One region of the Rhizobium sp. 21-4511-3d genome, then DNA from elsewhere that is predicted to be linked to it. Evidence: riboswitches for the same ligand, from Rfam matches in the RefSeq annotation. Region 1 holds a riboswitch; the other holds the start of a gene.

What was found. A riboswitch is a leader RNA that binds a small molecule or an ion and turns the genes downstream of it on or off. The one in region 1 is predicted to bind S-adenosylmethionine.
Region 2: linked by a shared signal. The riboswitch ahead of metA (homoserine O-acetyltransferase MetA) and the one ahead of ACQZ5H_RS16640 (O-succinylhomoserine sulfhydrylase) in region 1 are both predicted to bind S-adenosylmethionine.

The regions. Positions count from the first base shown of each region.
Region 1 is NZ_JBNWCF010000007.1:78,869-90,702, reverse strand. It holds gene pstC (phosphate ABC transporter permease subunit PstC) at 1-751, shown strand, start outside; gene pstA (phosphate ABC transporter permease PstA) at 748-2,070, shown strand; gene pstB (phosphate ABC transporter ATP-binding protein PstB) at 2,086-2,901, shown strand; gene phoU (phosphate signaling complex protein PhoU) at 2,946-3,659, shown strand; gene phoB (phosphate regulon transcriptional regulator PhoB) at 3,693-4,376, shown strand; gene ACQZ5H_RS16665 (GcrA family cell cycle regulator) at 4,458-4,991, opposite strand; gene ACQZ5H_RS16660 (acetylornithine transaminase) at 5,418-6,617, shown strand; gene argF (ornithine carbamoyltransferase) at 6,657-7,574, shown strand; gene ACQZ5H_RS16650 (Hsp33 family molecular chaperone) at 7,669-8,661, shown strand; gene apaG (Co2+/Mg2+ efflux protein ApaG) at 8,665-9,057, opposite strand; gene ACQZ5H_RS16640 (O-succinylhomoserine sulfhydrylase) at 9,270-10,454, opposite strand; SAM riboswitch at 10,497-10,575, opposite strand; gene ACQZ5H_RS16635 (2'-deoxycytidine 5'-triphosphate deaminase) at 10,649-11,743, shown strand; tRNA gene ACQZ5H_RS16630 (tRNA-Gly) at 11,787-11,834, shown strand, end outside.
Region 2 is NZ_JBNWCF010000009.1:197,660-209,493, forward strand. It holds gene ACQZ5H_RS20545 (MDR family MFS transporter) at 1-769, opposite strand, end outside; gene ACQZ5H_RS20550 (MarR family winged helix-turn-helix transcriptional regulator) at 885-1,412, shown strand; gene ACQZ5H_RS20555 (thiamine diphosphokinase) at 1,455-2,111, shown strand; gene ACQZ5H_RS20560 (ABC-F family ATP-binding cassette domain-containing protein) at 2,115-3,938, shown strand; gene ACQZ5H_RS20565 (hypothetical protein) at 4,039-4,662, shown strand; gene ACQZ5H_RS20570 (ABC transporter ATP-binding protein/permease) at 4,669-6,504, opposite strand; SAM riboswitch at 6,654-6,731, shown strand; gene metA (homoserine O-acetyltransferase MetA) at 6,793-7,716, shown strand; gene ACQZ5H_RS20580 (aldose epimerase family protein) at 7,855-8,877, shown strand; gene ACQZ5H_RS20585 (GntR family transcriptional regulator) at 8,991-9,764, shown strand; gene ACQZ5H_RS20590 (SIS domain-containing protein) at 9,761-10,792, shown strand; gene nagA (N-acetylglucosamine-6-phosphate deacetylase) at 10,792-11,834, shown strand, end outside.

The sequences.
Region 1 (11,834 bases):
CAGCTCGTCGGAAGGCCAGTTCGGCCTTATCCCGCTGCTGCTCGGCACGCTCTATATCGGCTTCGTCGCCATGCTGGTCGCCGTTCCGGTCGGCCTGTTTGCGGCGATCTACATGGCCGAATATGCCTCGCCGAAGCTTCGCTCGCTGGCAAAGCCGCTGCTCGAGGTTCTGGCCGGTATCCCGACAATCGTTTACGGCTTCTTCGCCCTCGTCACCGTCGGCCCGTTCCTGCGCGATCTTTCCTCGCAGGTCAGCGGCCTCCTGACGGGCAACTACACGAACTTCATCCAGGCACAGAGCGTTCTGACCGCCGGTATCGTCATGGGCATCATGCTGATCCCATACGTCTCCTCGCTGTCGGACGACATCATCACCGCCGTGCCGCGTGCCCTGCGTGACGGTTCGCTCGGCCTCGGTGCCACGCGCTCCGAAACCATCAAGAAGGTAGTGCTTCCCGCTGCTCTCCCGGGCATCGTCGGCGCACTGCTGATGACCGCCTCGCGCGCCATCGGCGAAACCATGATCGTCGTGCTTGCGGCCGGTGTTGCCGCCCGCATGCAGATCAATCCTTTCGAGCCGATGACCACCGTGACGGTCAAGATCGTCAACCAGCTGACGGGTGACCTTGAGTTCACCTCGCCGCAGACGCTCGTCGCCTTCGCGCTCGGCATCACGCTCTTCTTGATCACGCTTTGCCTCAATATCTACGCGCTCTACATCGTGCGCAAATACCGGGAGCAGTACGAATGACGAATATCGCTTCTCCGGTTTCCGGCACCCTCGTATCCAAGGCACCTGCGCGCCGCGACATCGGCATCAAGCGCCGCTACGCCGCCGAACGCCGCTTCCAGGCTTACGGCATGGCCGCTATCGCTTTCGGCCTGATCTTCCTGGTCATCCTGCTGTCGACGGTCATCCGTCAGGGCTACACCGCCTTCCAGCAGACGGCGATCTCGCTGCCGATCGAGTTCACTGAGAAGACGATCGATCCGGGCAACAAGCGCGCGACCGATCCGTCCGTCCTGATCGCCGCCAATTACGGCGCCCTGCTGCGTGACGCCATCGTCAAGCAGCTCAACATCAACGCATCGAGCCGTCCCGACGTGCGTGACGCATCGGCGATGCTCTCCAAGGGCGCTCCGATCCAGCTGCGCGACATGGTCGTCGCCGACCCGTCGATCATCGGCAAGACGATCAACGTCACGGTTCTCGCCGACGCCAATGTCGACAGCGCCAACAAGGGCCAGATCGATCTCTCCGTCGATGAGAAGAACCGCAAGGTCAACGACAAGCAGGTTGGCTGGATGAACGAACTGAAGTCGAGCGGCGCTCTCTTCAAGCAGTTCAACACGGGCCTCTTCGTCAACGGCAATTCCAGCCGTCCTGAAGCCGCCGGCCTCGGCGTTGCCCTCATCGGCTCGCTTTATCTGATGGCGATCGTTCTGGTGCTGTCGCTGCCGATCGGTGTCGCCGCCTCGATCTATCTCGAGGAATTCGCACCGAAGAACCGGCTGACCGACCTGATCGAGGTCAATATCAACAACCTCGCTGCCGTTCCCTCGATCGTCTACGGTCTGCTCGGTCTCTCTGTGTTCATCAACTTCATGGGCATGCCGCGCTCGGCCTCGCTGGTCGGCGGTCTGGTGCTCACGCTGATGACGCTGCCGACGATCATCATCGCGACGCGTGCGGCTCTTCGCGCCGTCCCGCCGTCGATCCGCGCGGCCGCTCTCGGTCTCGGCGCCTCGAAGATGCAGATGGTGTTCCACCATGTGCTGCCGCTCGCCATGCCGGGCATTCTGACCGGCACCATCATCGGCCTGGCGCACGCGCTCGGCGAAACCGCGCCGCTTCTCTTGATCGGCATGGTCGCCTTCGTCGCCAGTGCACCGGCCACGCCTCTCGACCCGTCCACCGCGCTCCCCGTCCAGGTCTACATGTGGGCCAACGAAGCCGAACGCGCCTTCGTAGAACGTACGTCGGGTGCCATCATCGTCCTCCTCCTGTTCCTGATCGTCATGAACCTCGGAGCCATCCTCTTGCGCCGTCGCTTTGAGCGCCGCTGGTAAACGGAGTAAAACCCAATGAACATGTTGACAGAAGCAGCAGTTGAAAAGGCTCTGGACCAGAAGATGAACAGCATTCCCTACAAGATGATCGGCCAGGACGTTTCCGTCTATTACGGCGAAAAGCGCGCCCTCTTCGACGTCAAGCTGAACATCCGCGAAAACACCGTTACGGCGCTCATCGGCCCGTCGGGCTGCGGCAAGTCCACCTTCTTGCGCAGCCTGAACCGCATGAACGACACGATCGACAATTGCCGCGTCACCGGCAAGATCACGCTCGATGGCGACGATATCTACGATCCGGATATCGACGTGGTCGAACTGCGCGCCCGCGTCGGCATGGTGTTCCAGAAGCCGAACCCGTTCCCGAAGTCGATCTACGAAAACGTTGCCTACGGCCCGCGCATCCATGGTCTGGCCAAGACCAAGGCCGACATGGACCAGATCGTCGAGACCAGCCTGCAGCGCGCCGGCCTCTGGAACGAGGTCAAGGACCGCGTTCATGAATCCGGCACCGGCCTCTCCGGCGGTCAGCAGCAGCGCCTCTGCATCGCCCGCGCCGTTGCAGTCTCGCCTGAAGTTATCCTGATGGACGAGCCGTGCTCGGCACTCGACCCGATCGCCACCGCAAAGGTCGAGGAACTGATCCACGAGCTGCGCGAAGCCTACACGATCGTCATCGTCACGCACTCCATGCAGCAGGCCGCCCGCGTTTCGCAGCGCACGGCCATGTTCCACCTCGGCAACCTCGTCGAGGAGAACGACACCGACAAGATGTTCACCAATCCGGACGATCCGCGCACCCAGGATTACATCATGGGCCGCTTCGGCTGATCTTTGGCGTCACGACCCCCGATAGACACTCAAGGACTTTACCCATGGCATCGACACATATTTTTTCTGCGTATGACGAAGACCTGAAGTTCCTCTCGCGCCGCATTTCCGAAATGGGCGGCCTGGCCGAGCAGATGGTTTCCGACGCTGTCCGCGCCCTCGTCAATGGCGACGCGGCGCTGGCGCAGAAGGTCATCTCCGACGACGTGATCCTCGATCACGCCGAGCGCGAGATCAACGACAAGGCGATTGTCACCATCGCCCGCCGCCAGCCGATGGCGTCGGACCTGCGCGAGATCATGGGTTCGATCCGCATCGCCGCCGACCTCGAGCGCGTCGGCGACCTCGGCAAGAACACCGCAAAGCGCGTCATCGCCGTGCAGAGCACCGGCGTTCCGCGCAAGCTCGCCCGTGGCCTGGAGCATCTCTCCGAGCTCGCTCTCGTCCAGCTGAAGGAAGTGCTCGACGTCTACACGACGCGCGCTGCCGACAAGGCGAAGTCGATCCGCGAGCGCGACGAGGAAATCGACGCGATGTACACGTCGCTGTTTCGCGAGCTCCTGACCTACATGATGGAAGATCCGCGCAACATCACCAGCTGCACGCATTTGCTCTTCTGCGCCAAGAACATCGAGCGCATCGGCGACCACGCCACGAACATTGCTGAAACAATCTACTACATGGCGACCGGCGCTCAGCCGGAAGGCGAGCGTCCGAAGGACGACACCGCCAACACCGTCGGCGCGGTAACGGAATAATCATCCGGACCGGGCCTCAGGAGACAGAATAGAATGATCCCGAGAGTTGCAGTCGTTGAAGACGAAGAAGCACTGAGCGTGCTTCTTCGCTATAATCTCGAAGCCGAAGGTTTCGAAGTCGATACCATCCTGCGCGGCGACGAGGCGGAAATCCGCCTTCAGGAGCGCACGCCGGACCTTCTTATCCTCGATTGGATGCTGCCTGGCGTATCAGGCATCGAGCTCTGCCGCCGGCTGCGCATGCGCCCGGAAACCGAGCGCCTGCCGATCATCATGCTGACGGCGCGCGGCGAAGAGAGCGAGCGCGTCCGTGGCCTGTCGACCGGCGCCGACGACTACGTCGTCAAGCCGTTCTCGACGCCCGAGCTCGTTGCCCGCGTCAAGGCGATGCTGCGCCGCGCCAAGCCGGAAGTTCTCTCGACCGTGCTGAAGTGCGGCGATATCGAACTCGACCGCGAAACGCACCGCGTTCACCGCAAGACCCGCGAAGTCCGTCTCGGGCCGACCGAGTTTCGTCTTCTGGAGTTCCTGATGTCGTCGCCGGGTCGCGTCTTCTCGCGCTCGCAACTGCTCGACGGCGTCTGGGGTCACGACATCTATGTCGACGAGCGCACCGTCGACGTCCATGTCGGTCGCCTGCGCAAGGCGCTCAACTTCTCGAACATGCAGGATGTCATTCGCACCGTCCGCGGTGCCGGCTACTCCATGGAAGCCTGAGTGAGGGAGGCTACGGCCTCCTGACATGCAGATACAAAAAAACGGGCCGAAAGGCCCGTTTTTCGTTTGTCTTTACCCGGCTCAGTTTGCCCGGGCTGCGGCCCTGCGGCGATCATTGACCGGCTGGTAAGCCAGACGCTGATGATACGTGCAGTAGGGCGAAGAATCCGGGCTTTCGCAGCCGCAGAAATGGAAATCGTCCTTCAGCGGATCGCCGACCGGCCACTTGCAGGTGCGTTCGGTCAGTTCCGTCAGGCCAAGACGGCGGGAGATCGGCACGACAACGTTGGAAGCCGGACGATATTCCATCTCCTCCATGACGTCGATTTCGATCTCTTCCTTCAGCATCGTTGCGCCCTGCGGGCGGGCAACGGTGCGGGTCGTCATGCGCGATGCGTAGTTCGGAGCGCGCGGTGCCGAAGTCGTGCGCTTCGGAGCCCGTGCCGCCGTTGCATTGCCGCCGGCCTTGGCACGGCCCGGCAGTGCCAGACGGTGAACCTTGCCGATGACGGCATTTCGGCTTACGCCTCCAAGTTGCGCCGCGATCTGGCTCGCGCTCAACCCTTCGGACCACAGTTTCTTGAGTTTCTCGACCCGCTCGTCTGTCCAGTTCATGCCCTGTGTCTCCGCCGTTTAAGCGTTGTGAAGGCAGAATCCTTCACCGTTTGCCCCGGATGAATCCGACACAAGAAACGCTTGACTAATTTTGGTGACTAGTTCCGCCGCATGCAGTCTAGTAATTGAGTTTTAACCTAGTGTGAGGCTGACTCCGTGACAAGAGTCGCGGGAATCCGGATGAATCGAATTTCAAGTTTTCCCCAACTTGCTTCCCCACAGAGTCATTTCTGCAACATTAGCTGTTGATGAAACGCGACATCGCTTGAGCGTCACCCAGAAGCCACGAAAGCCGTAGTTTTGTTGACATTGCAGTGCGAAAAGTAAATAGTGCACAGCGCCGCCGAGAGGCGGCATTTTTAATTTTTCGGACCTGGTTTTTTAGCCGGAGTCCGGTTGCCCATAACGCTGACAGGAGACCGCGCCATGGCTGAAGCCGCGCCGCTATATGATACCTATTCTCGTGCCCCTCTGCGGTTCGAGCGAGGTGAGGGCGTCTGGCTGATTACCGAGACCGGCGAGCGATATCTGGATTTTGGCGCGGGCGTTGCCGTGACCTCCGTTGGCCACAGCCATCCTCACGTTGTCGATGCGCTGAAGGCGCAGGCCGAGAAGGTCTGGCACCTCTCCAATATCTATGAGATCCCCGGTCAGGAAAAGCTCGCAACTAAGCTGACGGAAGCGACTTTCGCCGACAAGGTGTTCTTCACCAATTCGGGTGCGGAAGCCCTGGAATGCGCAATCAAGACCGCGCGCCGCTACCAGTATTCGAAGGGTCATCCGGAGCGCTTCCATATCATCACCTTCGAAGGCGCCTTCCACGGCCGTACGCTGGCGACGATCGCCGCCGGCGGCCAGGAGAAGTATCTCGAAGGCTTCGGTCCGAAGACCCCCGGTTTCGACCAGGTGCCGTTCGGCGATGTCGAAGCCGTCCGCGCGGCGATCACCGACGCAACGGCAGGCATTCTGATCGAGCCCGTACAGGGTGAGGGTGGTATCCGCCCGGCGACCGTCGAGTTCATGAAGGCGCTGCGCCAGCTCTGCGATGAGCATGGCCTGCTGCTGATCCTCGATGAAGTGCAGACCGGCGTTGGCCGTACCGGCAAGTTCTTCGCCTATGAATGGTCGGGCGTGACACCTGACATCATGGCTGTTGCCAAGGGCATCGGCGGCGGTTTCCCGCTCGGCGCCTGCCTTGCGACGGATGAGGCGGCCTCCGGCATGAAGGCTGGCACGCACGGCTCGACCTATGGCGGCAATCCGCTTGCCATGGCCGTTGGCAGTGCTGTTCTCGATATCGTGCTCGCCGATGGCTTCCTGCAGCACGTCCGCGATGTGTCGCTGGTCTTCCGCCAGGGTCTGGCGTCGCTGAAGGATCGCTATCCTGACGTGATCGAGGATATCCGCGGCGAAGGCCTGCTGCTCGGCATCAAGGCCGCCGTTCCCTCGAGCGAACTCCTGGCTGCGATCCGCAGCGCGCATCTGCTGGGTGTCCCGGCGGGCGATAACGTCATCCGTCTCCTGCCGCCTCTGGTGGTGACTGCGGAAGAAGCCCGCGAAGGCCTCGCACGCATCGAGCAGGCCGCCGAGAGCATTCGCGCAGCCAAGGCCAAGAAGACGGCTTGAACGGATAGATGCCTTACGAGGCAAACAGGTAAGGACGACATGGCTTCCCCCAAACACTTCCTCGATCTCTCGGCGGTCAGCTCCGCCGATCTGCGCGTCATCATGAATGATGCGATCTCGCGCAAGCAGGCTTTCAAGGCCGGCGCCGGCGACAAGCCGCTCGCCGGCAAGATGCTGGCGATGATCTTCGAAAAGCCGTCCACACGTACCCGCGTCTCCTTCGATGTCGGCATGCGCCAGCTCGGCGGCGAGACACTGTTCCTCTCGGGCACCGAAATGCAGCTCGGCCGCGCCGAAACGATCGGCGACACCGCCAAGGTCCTGTCGCGCTATGTCGATGCGATCATGATCCGCACCACCGAGCATCACCGCATGCTCGAGCTTGCCGAGCATGCCACCGTGCCGGTCATCAACGCGCTGACGGACGATACGCATCCGTGCCAGATCATGGCCGATATCATGACCTTCGAAGAGCATCGCGGCCCGATCAAGGGCAAGACGATCGCCTGGACGGGCGACGGCAACAACGTGCTGCATTCGCTGGTCGAAGGGGCTGCCCGTTTCGGCTATCGCATGAACATGGCCGTACCCCTTGGTTCTGAGCCGAAGGATCACTATCTGAACTGGGCCCGCAATGAGGGCGCCGAGATCCTGCTCAGCCATGATGCCGACCGTGCGGTCGAAGGCGCCGATTGCGTGGTAACCGATACCTGGGTCTCCATGAATCAGGAACATCGGGCTCGCGGTCACAACGTCTTCCAGCCCTATCAGGTCAATCAGGCTTTGATGGCAAAGGCCGGCAAGGATGCATTGTTCATGCATTGCCTGCCTGCCCATCGTGGTGAGGAAGTCACGGACGAAGTGATCGATGGCCCGCAATCCGTGGTCTTCGATGAAGCGGAAAACCGTCTTCATGCGCAGAAGTCGATTCTTGCATGGTGCCTGGGCGCGATCTGAACCATACTGGACGCCACATCCGGCCTGACGGCCTCGTGGCCGCGCGAGCGGAGAGACGCCTTGGTCTGCCGCTCTGAATACTAGGAGTAAGACCATGGCAGAAGCTGCAGCCGCTCTTGGCGAGTTCGATTTCGCCGGTGATGATCATGTTGTCCCGTTTCAGGTTGAAGGTCTGGATGTGCGCGGCCGCGCCGTCCAGCTCGGCCCGATGCTGGACGCCATCCTGGAGCGCCACCACTATCCCGCACCCGTTGCCCGCCTTCTCGCCGAAGTGATCGTGCTGACGGTGCTGCTCGGCACGTCGCTGAAATTCGACGGCAAGTTCACCGTCCAGACGAAGGGCGATGGCCCGGTCGATCTGCTGGTCGCCGATTTCTCGACGCCTGAGAATGTGCGCGCCTATGCGCGCTTCGATCAGGCGCTGCTCGACGAAGCGATCGCCGCCGGCCAGACCGAGCCCGAACAGCTGCTCGGCAGGGGCGTGCTCGCCTTCACGATCGACCAGGGCAAGTTCAGCCAGCCCTATCAGGGCATCGTCGCGCTCGACGGCGCCTCGCTGGAAGAGATTGCCGGCACCTATTTCCGTCAGTCCGAGCAGATCCCGACCCGGGTTCGTCTCGCTGCGGCCGAACTGCTCGACCGTGACGACAGCGGCAAGCCGCGCCATCGCTGGCGGGCAGGCGGCCTCGTCGCCCAGTTCCTGCCGGAAGCGCCTGAGCGCATGCGCCAGCAGGATCTGCACGGTGGCGATGGCGACGAGACCGGTCAGCCGCTGAAGGAAGACGATTCCTGGACCGAGGCACGCACGATGGTGGAAACCATCGATGCCGACGAGCTGACCGACCCGCAGGTCGGAACTGAGCGTCTGCTCTTCCGCCTCTTCCACGAGCGCGGCGTGCGCGTCTATGACGCCAAGGAGGTCTTCGACCGCTGCAGCTGTTCGCGCGACAAGATCAAGGGCGTGCTGAAGGGCTTCTCGGCAGACGAGATCAAAGCGAGCCAGGAGAATGGCGAAATCGCGGTCACCTGCGAGTTCTGCTCGACGACCTACCGCTTCGAGCCGGCCGAATTGCAGCCGGCCGAGTGACGGTCAGTTCAGCACTCTGAGCAGGCCGGGTGAATCCAGGGAGAAGGCGGGTATCTCGACATCGAAGAGCTCGCCTTCATCCGTCTCCATCTGGTAATGGCCGAACATCAGCCCCGATGGCGTATCGAGCGGGCATCCCGATGAGTATTCATAGGTATCACCGGGCTCCAGCCGGGGCTGTTCGCCAACGACACCCGGTCCCGTCACTTCATCAACCACGCCGTTCTGATCCGTTATGTTCCAGTAACGGTTGACGAGTTTTACAGAGAGCTCGGAATTGTTGCTGATGACGATACGGTATCCCCAGACATAGCGATCGTCGTCCGGATCGGATTGCTCCTCCAGATAAAACGGCTCGACAACAACTTCTATATCGCGTGTGAGGGCCCGGTACATGCCTTACACCTTAGTCGGGATATCTTACTCGTATCTTATACGGCATTGGCTCCGTCAAGAAATGCCGCTGCATCATCAGTCAAATACAGACGATTGCACGCCGTTTTGATTGTTAATCCTAACATTCAAAGTTAATGACTCTAATAAGGTAGAGCTGGCTTGTCCCTTAGGTGGGGCAGGCCGCCGGACCGGCAAGTCCGGCGGCTCTTTGCTTAGGCGGGGATCTTCGACAGGGCCTGCGCGAAATCTTCCAGCAGGTCGTCCGTGTCTTCGATGCCAGCCGACAGGCGAACGGTGCCTGCCGAAATGCCGAGCTCGGCGCGCGCCTCATCCGACAGGTTCTTGTGCGTCGTCGTTGCCGGATGGGTGATCAGGCTGCGGGTGTCGCCGAGATTGTTGGAGATTGTCACGACGTCGAGCGCGTTCTGCAGCTTGAAGGCGGCTTCCTTGCCGCCCTTCAGCTCGAAGCAGACCAGCGTCGAGCCACCGGTCATCTGCTTGGCGATGATGTCGGCCTGCGGATGGTCCTTGCGGCCCGGATAGATGACGCGGGCAACCTGCTTCTGCTCCGCCAGGAAGTCGGCAATCTTCGAGGCGTTCTTCGTCTGCTGCGCGACGCGCAGCGGCAGTGTCTCGATGCCCTTCAGCAACGTCCAGGCGTTGAACGGCGACATGGCCGGGCCGGTATGGCGGAAATAGTCGTGTAGGTTCTCGTCGATCCACTGCTTGTCGGAGAGAACGACGCCGCCGAGGCAGCGGCCCTGGCCGTCGATATGCTTGGTCGCCGAATAGATGACGATATGAGCGCCGAGCTCCAGCGGCTTCTGGAAGAGCGGCGTCGCAAAGACGTTGTCGACGACGACCTTGGCGCCGATCTGGTTGGCGAGCTTGGCAACGCCGGCGATATCAACGATCTCGAGCGTCGGGTTCGTCGGGCTTTCCAGGAAGAACACCTTGGTCTTTGGGGTGATCGCCTTTTCCCAGTTTTCCAGGTGGCGGCCGTCGACCAGCGTGCATTCGATGCCGTATTTCGGTGCCAGCGTCTCGACCACCCAGCGGCAGGAGCCGAACAGGGCGCGGGCCGCAACGATATGATCGCCGGCCTTCAGCTGGCAGAGGATCGCCGCGGTAACGGCAGCCATACCGGAAGCCGTGGCGCGCGCATCTTCAGCACCTTCAAGCGCGCACATGCGCTTTTCGAACATGTCGTTGGTGGGGCTGCCGTAGCGGGCATAGATGAAGCCGTCGGTCTCGCCCTTGAAGCGCGCCTCGGCCGCTTCGGACGTGTCATAGACGAAGCCCTGCGTCAGATAGATCGCTTCCGACATCTCGCCATATTGCGAGCGCAGAGTGCCTCCGTGAACGAGTTGGGTTGCAGGGCGCCAGGACTTGCTCATGCCATCACCTCAAAAACAAAAAAAACCGGCCGCAAATGCAGACCGGTTTCACACCCGGTCTTTTTAGCCACTTGTTTAACGTGGCTGCAAGCCGACCGGCCAAATCACCACGGGATAAAGCTGCAATACTGCCGTTAGCTTCTTGCGTCAATTCCCTGTATTTGGTTTTGTCGGCCACGAACTATGGATGGAGCATGATGGCTCGCGAAACTGGAATTTTGGCCGATCGTGCCATTGCTGCGTTGTTTGAAGCCGGCCGCCTCGTGTCGGAGCGGGAGCTTGATCGCGATCAGATCCAGCCGGCGAGCCTGGATCTGCGCCTCGGCGCCAAGGCTTTCCGGGTCCGCGCCAGCTTCATGCCCGGCCCCTCGCATCTGGTGGCCGACAAGCTCGATCGCCTCAGCCTGCACGTCATCGATCTTTCGGAAGGCGCGGTTCTCGAAACCGGCTGCGTCTATATCGTGCCGCTGATGGAGCGCCTCGACCTGCCATCGGATATGTCGGCCTCGGCCAATCCGAAGAGTTCGACCGGCCGTCTCGATATCTTCACCCGCGTCATCACCGATTACGCCCAGGAATTCGACAAGATCCCGGCTGGCTATTCCGGGCCGCTCTATCTCGAGATATCGCCGCGCACTTTCCCGATCGTCGTGCGCCGCGGCTCGCGCCTGTCGCAGATCCGCTTCCGCGTCGGCCACTCCATCTTGGGTGAACCGGAGCTGCAGGCCCTGCACGACGCCGAAACGCTGGTCGCCAGCAGCAAGCCGAACGTCTCGGGCGGCGGCATCGCACTGTCGATCGATCTCACCGGCGACAAGGAAGGCCTGATCGGCTACCGCGGCAAGCACCACACGGCCGTCGTCGATGTCGACAAGAAGGCCCAGCACGATATCTTCGACTTCTGGGAGCCGCTCTATAGCCGCGGCCGCAACGAGCTGATCCTCGATCCGGACGAATTCTACATCCTCGTCTCCCGCGAAGCCGTCCACGTCCCGCCGCATTACGCGGCCGAGATGACCCCCTTCGACCCGCTGGTAGGCGAATTCCGCGTCCACTACGCTGGCTTCTTCGACCCCGGCTTCGGCCACGCGCCCGCCGGCGGCCGCGGCAGTCGCGCCGTTCTCGAGGTGCGCAGCCACGAAGTCCCCTTCATCCTCGAAGACGGCCAGATCGTCGGCCGCCTCATCTACGAGCACATGCTGGAAAAGCCCGTCAGCCTCTACGGCTCCGGCCTCGGCTCCAACTACCAGGCCCAGGGCCTGAAGCTCTCGAAACACTTCCGCATCTGACCGCCTTGACACCGCCTCCCATCTGTTGGAAGGCTGGTGCTGCGCGGGTGTAGCTCAATGGTAGAGCAGCAGCTTCCCAAGCTGAATACGA
Region 2 (11,834 bases), on a different contig from region 1:
GGCGCTCGACGAAGACCCAGGCGATGGCGCAGACAACGCCTGCGGCAATGATGCCGAGGCTCTGCGGTGCAAGGAGCGAACCGAAAAGCTCACTGCCATCGGCCATCAGCACGATGCTGGTGGTGGTCATCGCCAAGAGCAGCGCGCCGGCGTAGTCGATCTTCGGGCGGCGATGCGGTTTGCGGTAGGGCAGCATCAGCGCCAGGCCGATGAGCACGACGAAACCGATGGGGACATTGACAAGAAAGATCGAGCGCCAGCCGAACAGATCGCTCATCATGCCGCCAAGAACGGGGCCGATGGCGCTGGAGGCCATCAGCACGAGGCTGGAATAGCTCTGGTAGCGGGCGCGTTCGCGCGGTTCGAAAAGGTCGGCATTGACGGCGAAGATCGACACCATGATGCCGCCGCCGCCGAGGCCCTGCAGCACGCGGGCGGCAATCAGCGTGTTCATCGAGATGGCCAGACCGCAGACAGCCGAGCCGACGGTGAAGATCGCGATCGCCGTCATCATCACATATTTGCGGCCGAAGAGGTCGCCGAGCTTGCCATAGACGGGCATCACGGCGCTGAGCGACAGGAGATAGGCCGAGCCGATCCAGCCGAAGCGCTCGAGATGGCCGAATTCGCCCACGATCGTCGGCAGCGCCGTCGAGACAATCTGATTGTCCAGCGTTGCCATGAACATCGCGGTCATCAGAAACAGGAAGAGAATAAGCCTGCGGCGGGGATCCGTCACGAGCGGCTGGGAGGCAAGCTGCATATCCATGAAGACAGTTCCGATCTTGATCGCCAATTTATGTGACAAAAGCATATAAATGTCAATGACACTTGAATGACGCAGGCATGTTTCCTTCCCGCAAGCCTTCTGTTATGCTCGCCGCATGAACGAGAAACCCGCCCGAATTCACGAGCTCGATCCCCTGCCGCTGGAAAGCGAAAGCGTCTTGAGCATCGGCCAGAGCATGACCCGCATGAAGCTCATGACGGGCCGCAGGCTGATCGGGCGTCTTGCGATCCAGAGCGTCGCGCCGGATCTCGAACTGTCGCATCTCGACGTGCTTGATGCCGTACGCCGCGCGCAGCCGGCGGAGGAAGTGACGGTCGGGACGATCGCGGAGATGCTGCGCATCGATCCGTCACGCGCCAGCCGCGTGGTTGCCGACATGGTCAGCCGCAACATTCTTCGCCGCGCGGCATCGCAGGCCGATGCGCGCAGGATCGTCGTGGTTATGACACCCATCGGGCAGCGGCTGCTTGCCGAAATCCGTGCGCAGAAGATGGCGCTGATCGGCGAAATCCTCGACGGATGGAGCGAAAAGGACGTCGATGCTTTCGCGGCGCTCTATGAACGCTTCATCGATGGCTATGAAAAAGCCTTCGAACGGCGCGACAAGGGTACGCCCGGCTGAACCCTGCCCCTTTCCCTCGACCCCTGCTTTGCGCTATGGGCAATGCCCATGACGGAAACCACCTTCACCATCCTGCTTGGCGGCGAGCTCACGCCGACGGAACGGCTGCGCAGCGCCGTTGCCGGTAGCCGCTTCATCGCGGCCGATGGCGGCATGCGGCATGCGGCCGAGCTCGGCGTCGTGCCGGAGCTCTGGGTGGGCGATTTCGATTCCACGGCGCCTGATCTCGAAGGCGCCTTTCCCGATGTGCCGAAGCAGCCCTACCCGGCCGCCAAAGCCTCGACGGATGGCGAGATCGCCGTGTCTGAAGCCATTGCGCGTGGGGCAAAGCGCTTGATCCTAGCCGGTGCCCTGGCGGGCGAGCGCTCCGACCATGCGCTTCAGCATCTGCTTTACGCCGTCAGCCTGGCAGAAGAGGGTTTCGACCTGCTGCTCACCTCCGGGGTGGAGGAAGCGGTTCCGCTTCTTGCCGGAACCATCGAGCTTGACCTGCCGAAGAACAGCCTGTTTTCAGTCCCCGGGTTCAGCGAACTGCGCGGGCTCTTCATCGAGAACGCCCGCTATCCGCTCTCGGATTTCCATTTGCCCTTCGGCTCATCGCGTACCATTTCCAATGTGGCGGAAGGCAAGGTTCGTTTCACGCTTGGCAGCGGCCGGGCGATCGTCCTTGCCCGCCCTTATGATCTTTCCGGAGTCTGATTCTTGGCGCCTCCCATTCTCAAACTGGACGACATCTTCCTGAGCTTCGGCGGCACGCCGTTGCTGGCGGGCGCAAGCCTGCAGGTGGAGCCCGGCGACAAGATCTGCCTCGTCGGCCGCAATGGTTCCGGCAAGTCGACACTGCTGAAGATCGCGGCCGGCATCGCCGAAGCGCAATCCGGCGAGGTGTTCCGCCATCCGTCGTCGACGGTGCGCTATCTGGAGCAGGCGCCCGATTTCGTCGGCTTCTCGACTGTGCAGGCCTATGCCGAAGCCGGGCTCGGGCCGGGCGACGATCCCTATCGCGTCACCTATCTGCTGTCGCATCTCGGCCTGACTGGGGAGGAGGACCCGAAGAACCTCTCGGGCGGTGAAGCCCGCCGCGCGGCCCTTGCCCGCGTCATGGCGCCGGAACCGGATATCCTGCTGCTCGACGAGCCCACCAACCATCTCGACCTGCCGACCATCGAATGGCTGGAAGGCGAGCTTCAGAAGACGCGGAGCGCCCTGGTTCTGATCTCGCACGACCGCCGGTTCCTAGAGAAGGTCTCGACGGCGACCGTCTGGCTCGACCGCGGAACATCGCGGCGGCTCGATCGCGGCTTCGGGCATTTCGAAGCCTGGCGCGATCAGGTTCTCGAAGCCGAAGAGCTGGAGCAGCACAAGCTCGGCAAGGCGATCGAGCGCGAAGAGCACTGGCTGCGCTACGGCGTCACCGCGCGCCGCAAGCGCAACATGCGCCGTCTCGGCGAATTGCAGACGATGCGCTCGCAATATCGCGGCCACAAGGGTCCGCAGGGGACTGTGCAGGCCACGGTTTCGGATGCACAGGAATCCGGCAAGCTTGTCATCGAAGCCGAGAAGATCACGAAGACTTACGGCGACCGGCCGATCGTCGCGCCGTTCTCGATCCGTGTCCATCGCGGCGATTGCATCGGTCTCGTCGGTCCAAATGGCGCCGGCAAGACGACGCTTTTGAAGATGCTGACGGGGCAACTGTCGCCGGATACCGGTACGGTGAAGCTCGGAACCAATCTCGAGATCGCCACGCTGGACCAGAAGCGCGAAGACCTCAATCCCGAGGACACACTTGCCAATTACCTGACCGATGGCCGTGGCGAGAACCTGCTCGTCAATGGCGAGCAGCGGCATGTCACGGGCTACATGAAGGAATTCCTGTTCCAGCCGGAGCAGGCGCGTACGCCGATCAAGAATCTCTCCGGCGGCGAACGTGCGCGTCTTATGCTGGCGCGGATTCTATCGCGGCCGACGAACCTCTTGATCCTCGACGAACCGACCAACGACCTGGATATCGAAACGCTCGACCTGTTGCAGGAAATCGTTGCCGGCTTTCCGGGCACGGTCATTCTCGTCAGCCACGATCGTGATTTCCTGGACCGCACCGTGACGTCAACGATCGCGCCTGCCGTTCCGGATGCGCCCGATGGCCGCTGGATCGAATATGCCGGTGGCTATTCCGACATGATGGCGCAGCGCAAAGGGGCGCTGGAGGAGCGGCGTAAGGCGGAGAAGGCTGCCGAGAAGGCAAAGGCGGAGGCTTCGCCTGCTGCCGAGGCGCCGAAGGGCAAAGGCAAGCTTTCCTTCAAGCAGAAATTCGCGCTGGAAAATCTGCCAAAGGAAATGGCAAAGGCCGAGGCCCAGATCGCCAATCGCGAAGAGAAGATGGCCGATCCCAACCTCTTCACCAAGGATCGCAAGACCTTCGACAAGCTTGCTGCCGAGATGGAAAAGCTGCGCGACAGTCTGACCAAGATGGAAGAGGAATGGCTTGAGCTCGAAATGCTGAGGGAAGAGCTCGAAGGCTGAGTTTCACGTTTCCTTGATTCGCCGGTGTCCCGGTGCGGCTCTACATTCCGCTCCGGCAGCCGGGGATATGCCTGCTATCGTGGCGACAAGGAATAGTCATATGTCTCGCAAGCTTTCTTCCGCATTTCTGACGGCGCTCGCCGCCGCAGCCATCACCTTTTCAGCCGTTCAGTCCAGCCAGGCCGACGATACGCAGCGCGTTCGCATCCGGGGGGTCGTCGAGAGCCTCAATGGCGACGTGCTGACGATCAAGACCCGCGACGGCAGCGATCAGTCGATCGCCATGCAATCCGGTTTCAAGGTCGGCGGCATCCAGCGGGCATCCGTCGACGATATCAAGCCGGGCGATTTCGTCGGTGTCGGCTCGATGCCGAAGGGCAGCGGCCCGAACGATGCGCTGCAGGTGATGATTTTCCCGGCCTCGATGAAGGGCACCGGCGAGGGCAATCGCCCCTGGGATGCCAAGCCGAATACCGAGATGACCAATGCGACGGTCAGCACCTCCGTCAAGGCGGTCAACGGCAAGACGATCACGCTCACCTATCAGGGCAAGGAAAAGACGATCGCCATTCCCGATGGCACGCAGATCGTCACCATCGCGTCGGCTACCAAGGATGATCTGAAGCCGGGTGCCGCCGTCATCGTCACGGCCGAGAAGGCTGCCGATGGCAGCGTTTCGTCCAAGCAGGTTTCCGTCGGCCTCAGCGGCGTCCAGCCGATGTGATGATTGCTAGAGCACCGGAGCCGCCGCCGGGCGGCCGGTGCCGGCTTTCGGCGGCGCGGGTTCTTCGGTCTTGGAAGCGATCGCTTCCAGATGCAGCACCCGCGGCTTCAGCACTTCCATATAGGTCTCGGAGCGGCCGATATAGATCATCGCCGTATCCGGCAGCGCCGTCAGCAGGTTGGTCAGCGTCGCCTGCCATTCCGGTTCGAGACCTTCGAGCACTTCGTCGAATACGACCCAGCGCGGCCGCACCAGCAGAAGCCGGGCAAAGCCGATGGCCTTCTGCTCGTCGGAATCCAGCACCTTGTCCCAGCGCGCACGCGTATCGAGACGGCCGATGAGCTGACGCAGCCCGGCCTTCTCCATCGCAGCCTCGATATCCTCGTTCTTGTACGAACCGGCAGGTTCGGGGAAGCAGAGCGCCTCGCGCAGCGTGCCGCCGGGGATATAGGCGACCTGCGGGATGAACAGCATGTCGTCGGATGGCGGCAGGCCCATCGTGCCGCTGCCGCAGGGCCACAGACCGGCCATTGCCTGGAACAGCAGCTTGCGATTGACGTTGTGATCGCCGTTGATCATCACCTTCTCGCCGGCCTTCAGCGTGACGTCAGGCTCGTGCACACGGAAGCCGCCGCACTGGTCGACTTCTTCGCCGAGCTTTGCGGCGATCGTCACATTCTTCATCACAAGCCTGTCGGCTGCGGTATCCTCATAGGCGATGACATTCTTCGGGTTCATCGCGTCATCCATGTGCTGAAGCGCATGGCGGAAATCGGTGACGCGGTTCAGCGTTGCGCGCCATTCGGCGATCGGGCCGAAATTGGCGACATACCAGCGCAGCGCCGTATTGACCTGGTTGAAGGCGCCGACCGACATCATCAGCTCACCGAAGGTCAGGCCGCCGGAGAAATAGGCGGGGGCAGCGACGATGATCGGGATGACGATGACCAGCCAGCCATAGCCGGCAGAGACCCAGGTGAGATTGGTATTCGCCATCGTCAGCCGCTTCAGGACGGCGAGAACGGTGCTGATATCGATATTGATGCGCTGGCGCTCGTTTTCCTCGCCCTTGGCAACGGTGATCGCCGGCATATTCTCGTTGGCATGCATCAGCGAGAAACGCAGTTCGGCTTCCTTCGAGAAGCGCTCCGCGTTGATCGGCACCAGCTTGCGGCCGACGATCTGGCTGAGGATCGATGCCGAGGCAGCATAGAAGACCGCGGCCCAGACCATGTAGCCGGGGATGGCGAAGGAATAGGTGCTGAAGTGGAAGACGAAGCCGCTCGACAGTTCCCAGAGAACGCCGATGAAGCTGACGAGCAGGATGGTGGACTGAATGAGCCCGAGAACGAGGCCGGTGGTGCTTTCCGCCAGGTTTCGGGCGTCTTCATGCAAGCGCTGGTCGGGATTGACGCCGATCAGGCCGCTCGAGGCCAGCCGAAGGGCTCGCTTGCGCTTCAGCCACTGGTCGACGAGATCGCGTGTCAGGCCCTCGCGCATGTAGAGCGCGGTCATCTGGTTCAGCCATGCCTGACCGACATTGAGCAGCAGGAGAGAGCCGGCGATCAGGCCGAAGACCTGCAGCTGGTGGAAGAATTCGGTGACATCGCGCCGCTGCAGCGAATCGTAGAAGGGTGCGTTCCAGCGGTTCAGGACCACCTGGCCATAAGCCGTCGCCAGGATGACGGCGAGCAGAATCGCCGCGAGCGACAGGATCTTGCCGCGCACCTTGGAGGCCCAGAAAGCCTGAAACATCAATTTAAGGCGGTAGCCGAGGCTCAGGTCATATCCGACCCGGTCTTGCCGCTGACCGCCAGCCGCGCCTTTGGCGTCGTCCGTCATCACGCATTCCCGTACAGCATCGCCCCTGATTAACATGGTAGCGCGCACTGTCCATCAACAGATTCTACCAGTCATTAATGCGTGAGTTACCTTGCGCCAAGGCGCCGCATGCGAATCCTCATTGATTCGCGCCGCTGTCAGCGCTATCTAGAAGACCTCGTGGTGATTTGGCCGGCCGGCTTGCAGCCACGTTAAATAAGTCGCTAAAGGGCCGCGTGCGGACCGGTAGCGATTCTTTCGTTGCCGGTTTTTTATTTGCCGGTTGTTCTGTTCGATCGAGTGAATGCGATGCCCATCAAGATTCCTGACACGCTCCCCGCTTTCGAAACCCTCGTTCAGGAGGGGGTTCGGGTGATGACCGAAACGATGGCTATCCGCCAGGATATCCGTCCGCTGCAGATCGGGCTTCTCAATCTCATGCCGAACAAGATCAAGACCGAGGTGCAGATGGCGCGCCTCGTCGGCGCCTCGCCGCTGCAGGTCGAGTTCTCGCTGGTGCGCATCGGCAATCACAAGGCCAAGAACACCTCCGAAGACCATCTGCTCGCCTTCTACCAGACCTGGGAAGAAGTGAAGCACCGCAAATTCGACGGTTTCATCATCACCGGCGCGCCGATCGAGCTGATGCCCTATGAAGACGTCACCTATTGGAAGGAGATGCAGGACATCTTCGAATGGACGCGCACCAACGTGCATTCGACGATGAATGTCTGCTGGGGCGCGATGGCGGCCATCTACCATTTCCATGGGGTGCCGAAGCATGAGCTCGGCGAAAAGGCCTTCGGCGTCTATCGCCACAAGAATCTGAAACCCTCTTCCGTCTATCTCAATGGTTTCTCCGACAATTTCGAAATCCCGGTCTCCCGCTGGACCGAGGTTCGCCGTGCCGATATCGAAAAGGCATCGGGTCTGGAAATCCTGATGGAATCGAACGAGATGGGCGTCTGCCTCGTTCAGGAAGAAGCGGCCAAGCGGCTCTATATCTTCAATCACGTCGAATATGACTCGACGTCACTGTCTGACGAGTATTTCCGCGACGTGAATGCCGGCGTGCCGATCAAGATGCCGCATAACTATTTCCCGCATAACGATCCAGCCCTTCAGCCGCAGAACCGCTGGCGCAGCCACGCGCATCTGCTCTTCGGCAACTGGATCAATGAAATCTACCAGACGACGCCCTACGAGCTCAGCGAGATCGGGACGAAAATCTGAGGGTTTATCAATCTGTTGACGTTGCGCCGCTGGCCTTGATGCCGCGGCGCTTCTTTTTTGCCTTTGGCAGTTGCGGTTCGCGGAAAATGGGGGCAGGTTCGCTGCCGGAAAGCGAACAGATTTCAGGACGATGGATAGATGGCTGAACAGCTGAAGCGGGAAGTTTTCGGAACGACGAAGGATGGTGAGACCGTCTATCGCGTCGAGATCAAGGGCGGCGGTCTGACGGCCAAGATCATGACCTGGGGCGCGGTCATTCAGGATCTGCGGCTCGACGGCCATGAGGCTCCGCTGCTGCTCGGCTTCGACAATTTCGCCGACTATCCGGCCTATTCCTCCTATTTCGGTGCGACGCCCGGCCGCTGTGCCAACCGCATCGGCGGCGGCAAGTTCACGCTCGATGGCAAGGCTTATCAGCTGGAGCTCAACGAGAAGGGTGTCTCGCATCTGCATGGCGGCAGCGACAATATCGCCAAGCGCAACTGGACGATCGTCGAGCATGATGTCGATCGCGTCGTGCTGAAGATCGTCGATCCCGATGGCCGCGCCGGCTATCCCGGCAATTGCACGATCCAGGCGACATACCGGGTCCATGGCAACGGCGAGTTCTCGATCGTCTATGAATCGACCTCGGATCAGCCGACGCTCGCCAATGTCTGCCAGCACGCCTATTTCAATCTCGACGGCCGCGACGATGCACTCGGCCACGACATCATGATCGCCGCCGACCATTATCTGCCGACCGACGAGCGGCAGATCCCGACCGGCGAGCTGCGCCCGGTCGACGGCACCACCTTCGATTTCCGCGAAATGACCTCGATGAAGCGTTTCGAGGGCTCCGAGCAGGCGCTCTACGACCATAATTTCTGCCTGTCGAAGGACCGTGTCGCCAAGCGCTCGGTCGTCCTGGCGCGCAGCGTCAATTCCGGCGTGTCGCTGGAAGTACGCACGACCGAGCCCGGCGTGCAGTTCTATGCCGGCTTCAAGCTCAATGTCGCGGTGCCGGGTCTCGATGGCCGCAAGTATGGCCCGTTTGCCGGTTTCTGCCTGGAAACGCAGGTCTGGCCCGATGCGATCAATCACGAGGGCTTCCCCAGTGCCGTGCTGCGGCCGGGTGAGGTGCTGCGTCAGGAAACGGACTACATCTTCAGCAAGAGCTGAGCCGCTTCGCCATCGCCATTTTCGAAACCCTCGTGACCCCGTCACGAGGGTTTTGTGTTTTCGGCGTAGATTCATCTTGAAGAGTGGTTCTAAATAGGTTCTAATCACTTTCCATGGATAGAACCAGTCTAATAGCAGAGCTGAATGCGCGCGGGCTGCGCGACGAGGCGTCCACCGGCCCGCTTTACAAGCGGCTGGCGCTGGCCTTGACCGGTCTCATTCAGGAAGGACTCCTGAAGCCCGGCGCGGCATTGCCCGGCGAACGTGATCTTGCCGAAGCGCTGAAGCTCGGCCGTGTCACCGTCAGAACCGCCTATCGCGACCTGATGTCATCGGGTGCGCTGGAATCGCGCCATGGCAGCGGCACGTTCGTCTCGGCGCGGGTCGAACGCATGGAGCAGCCGCTCTGGCGTCTCTCCTCCTTCTCGGCCGATATGCGCTCGCGCGGGCGTTCGCCCGCTGCAAAAATTCTGTCGAGACAGATCAACCAGCCCTCGCCGGAAGAATCCTTTCTCCTAGGTCTCAGTCAGGACGAGCCGGTGCTGCGGCTTGACCGACTGCGCCTGGCCGATGGCCTGCCGCTCGCCATCGAGCGCGCCGTCGTTCCGGTGAAGTTCGTCGGCGAGCATGCCGGTGGCGAGGGATCGCTTTACGATGCGCTGGCTGCCAGCGGACACAAGCCGGTGCGGGCGCTGCAGCGTCTGACGGCGGTGACGCTCGACCCTTCTTCGGCCGCGATGCTGAACGTCAAGGCCGGTGCGCCTGCGCTGCTGATCGAGCGGATTTCCCGCCTCGAAGACCAACGCGTCGTTGAATATACCCGCTCGCACTATCGTGGCGATGCATATGATTTTGTTGCAGAATTGAGAATTGGAGATGAGCTATGAGTGAGAACAAGTCGCTGATGTTGCAGGAGGCGGGTCAATCGCCGGACGTGGTGGCGACCCTCCTCGAAAAGGAAAAGCCGGCATTCGCGGAGATCGCCAAGCTGTTCTCTTCGGCCCGGCCGAGCGTGGTGACGACGGCAGCGCGCGGGTCCTCCGACCACGCGGCGACCTTCTTCAAATATCTTTTCGAGATCAGCTGCGGCGTACCGGTCGCTTCGGTCGGTCCGTCGATCGCTTCGGTCTATGGCGCGCCGCTGCATCTGAAGGGTGGCATTCACTTCACGGTTTCGCAGTCGGGCGCCAGCCCTGACATCGTCGCCCTGCAGGAAGCAGCCAAGAAGGGTGGCGCAACGACGATCGCCGTCGTCAACGTCACCGACAGCCCGCTCGGCAATCAGGCCGATATCGTGCTTGGCCTGAATGCCGGACCCGAGAAGAGCGTCGCCGCGACCAAGTCGTTCATCGCTTCCGTTGCCGCACTGGCTGGTGTTACCGCTGCAATCGGCGGCAAGGCCGATCTGCAGGCTGCCCTGCAGAAGCTTCCGGAGGCGCTGTCTGCGACTTCCGGCATCGATACTGCCGCTGCCGAAGACGTGCTCTTCAACGCGAGCTCGCTCTATACGGCAGGCCGCGGTCCGGCTTTCGCGATTGCGCTCGAAGCTGCGCTCAAGGCCAAGGAAACCTCCGGCCTGCATGCCGAGGCTTTTTCGCTCGCCGAGCTGATGCACGGCCCGATGCGCCTCGTGCAGCCGGGCTTCCCGATCGTCGCCTTCGCGCCTGATGATGCTGCCTATGCCAATAACGTCCAGGCGCTGGAGCGCCTGCAGAAGCTTGGCGCGACGACGGTTCCGTTCTCGGCGCAGCCGCTTGCCGGCGTCAATCTGCGTGTGCCGACGACCGGCAACGGTCTGCTCGATCCGCTTGTCTCGCTGCTCGTCTACTATCGCCTGATCGAGTCTGTTACCCGCCGCAAGGGTTTCGATCCTGACAAGCCGGCAAACCTGCTCAAGGTCACGGAGACCGTCTGATGTCCCGGAAGATTTTCACCGGCGCGCGCATCTTCGATGGCGAGCGCTTTCATGACGAGCGGGCGCTCATCGTTTCCGATGGGCGCATCGAGACGATCGCTGCGCTCAACGATCTGCCCGAAGGCGAGCGGGTCGTGCTCGACGGCGGCGTTCTCTCCGCCGGGTTCATCGACGCGCAGGTAAATGGCGGCGGCGGCCGGATGCTGAATGACGAGCCGTCGGCCGGCTCGATGTATATCATCGCCGACGGTCACCGCCGTTACGGTACGACCGCCCTGCTGCCGACGCTGATCACCGATACCGCCGATGCGACCAAAGCGGCGATCGAGGCAGCCAAGGAAGCCGTGAAGACCAACCGCGGTGTCGCTGGTCTGCATCTGGAAGGCCCGCATCTGGCGCCGGCGCGCAAGGGCGCGCATCTCGCGTCGCTGATGCGTCCCGTCGAAGACAGCGACGTCAAGGCGTTCATCGCGGCACGCGAGGCGATCGGTACGCTGCTGGTGACCATGGCGGCGGAGCAGGTTTCCGTGAAGCAGGTGCGGGAACTCGCCGAAGCAGGCGTCACCGTCAGCATCGGTCATTCCGATTGCACCAGCGAGCAGGCCGAGGAACGCTTCGATGCCGGCGCCCGCGGCGTCACGCATCTCTTCAATGCCATGAGCCAGATGGGCCATCGCGCACCTGGCCTCGTCGGCGCGGCGATCGATCATCCGGCGACCTGGTGCGGCGTGATTGCGGATGGTCACCATGTCGATCCGAAGGCCCTGCGCACGGCGCTTCGCGCCAAGCGCGGCGAGGGCAAGCTGTTTCTGGTCAGCGATGCGATGTCGCTTGTCGGTTCCGACAAGGACAGCTTCACGCTGAATGGCCGCACGGTCCATCGCGAGAGCGGCAGCTTCTGCTCCAAGGTGGTTCTGGCCGACGGCACGCTGGCCGGCTCGGATGTCGATATGGCCTCCAGCATCCGCTACTGCACGACCTATCTCGACCTGACGCTGGCGGAAGCACTGAGGATGGCGACACTCTATCCGGCCCGCTTCCT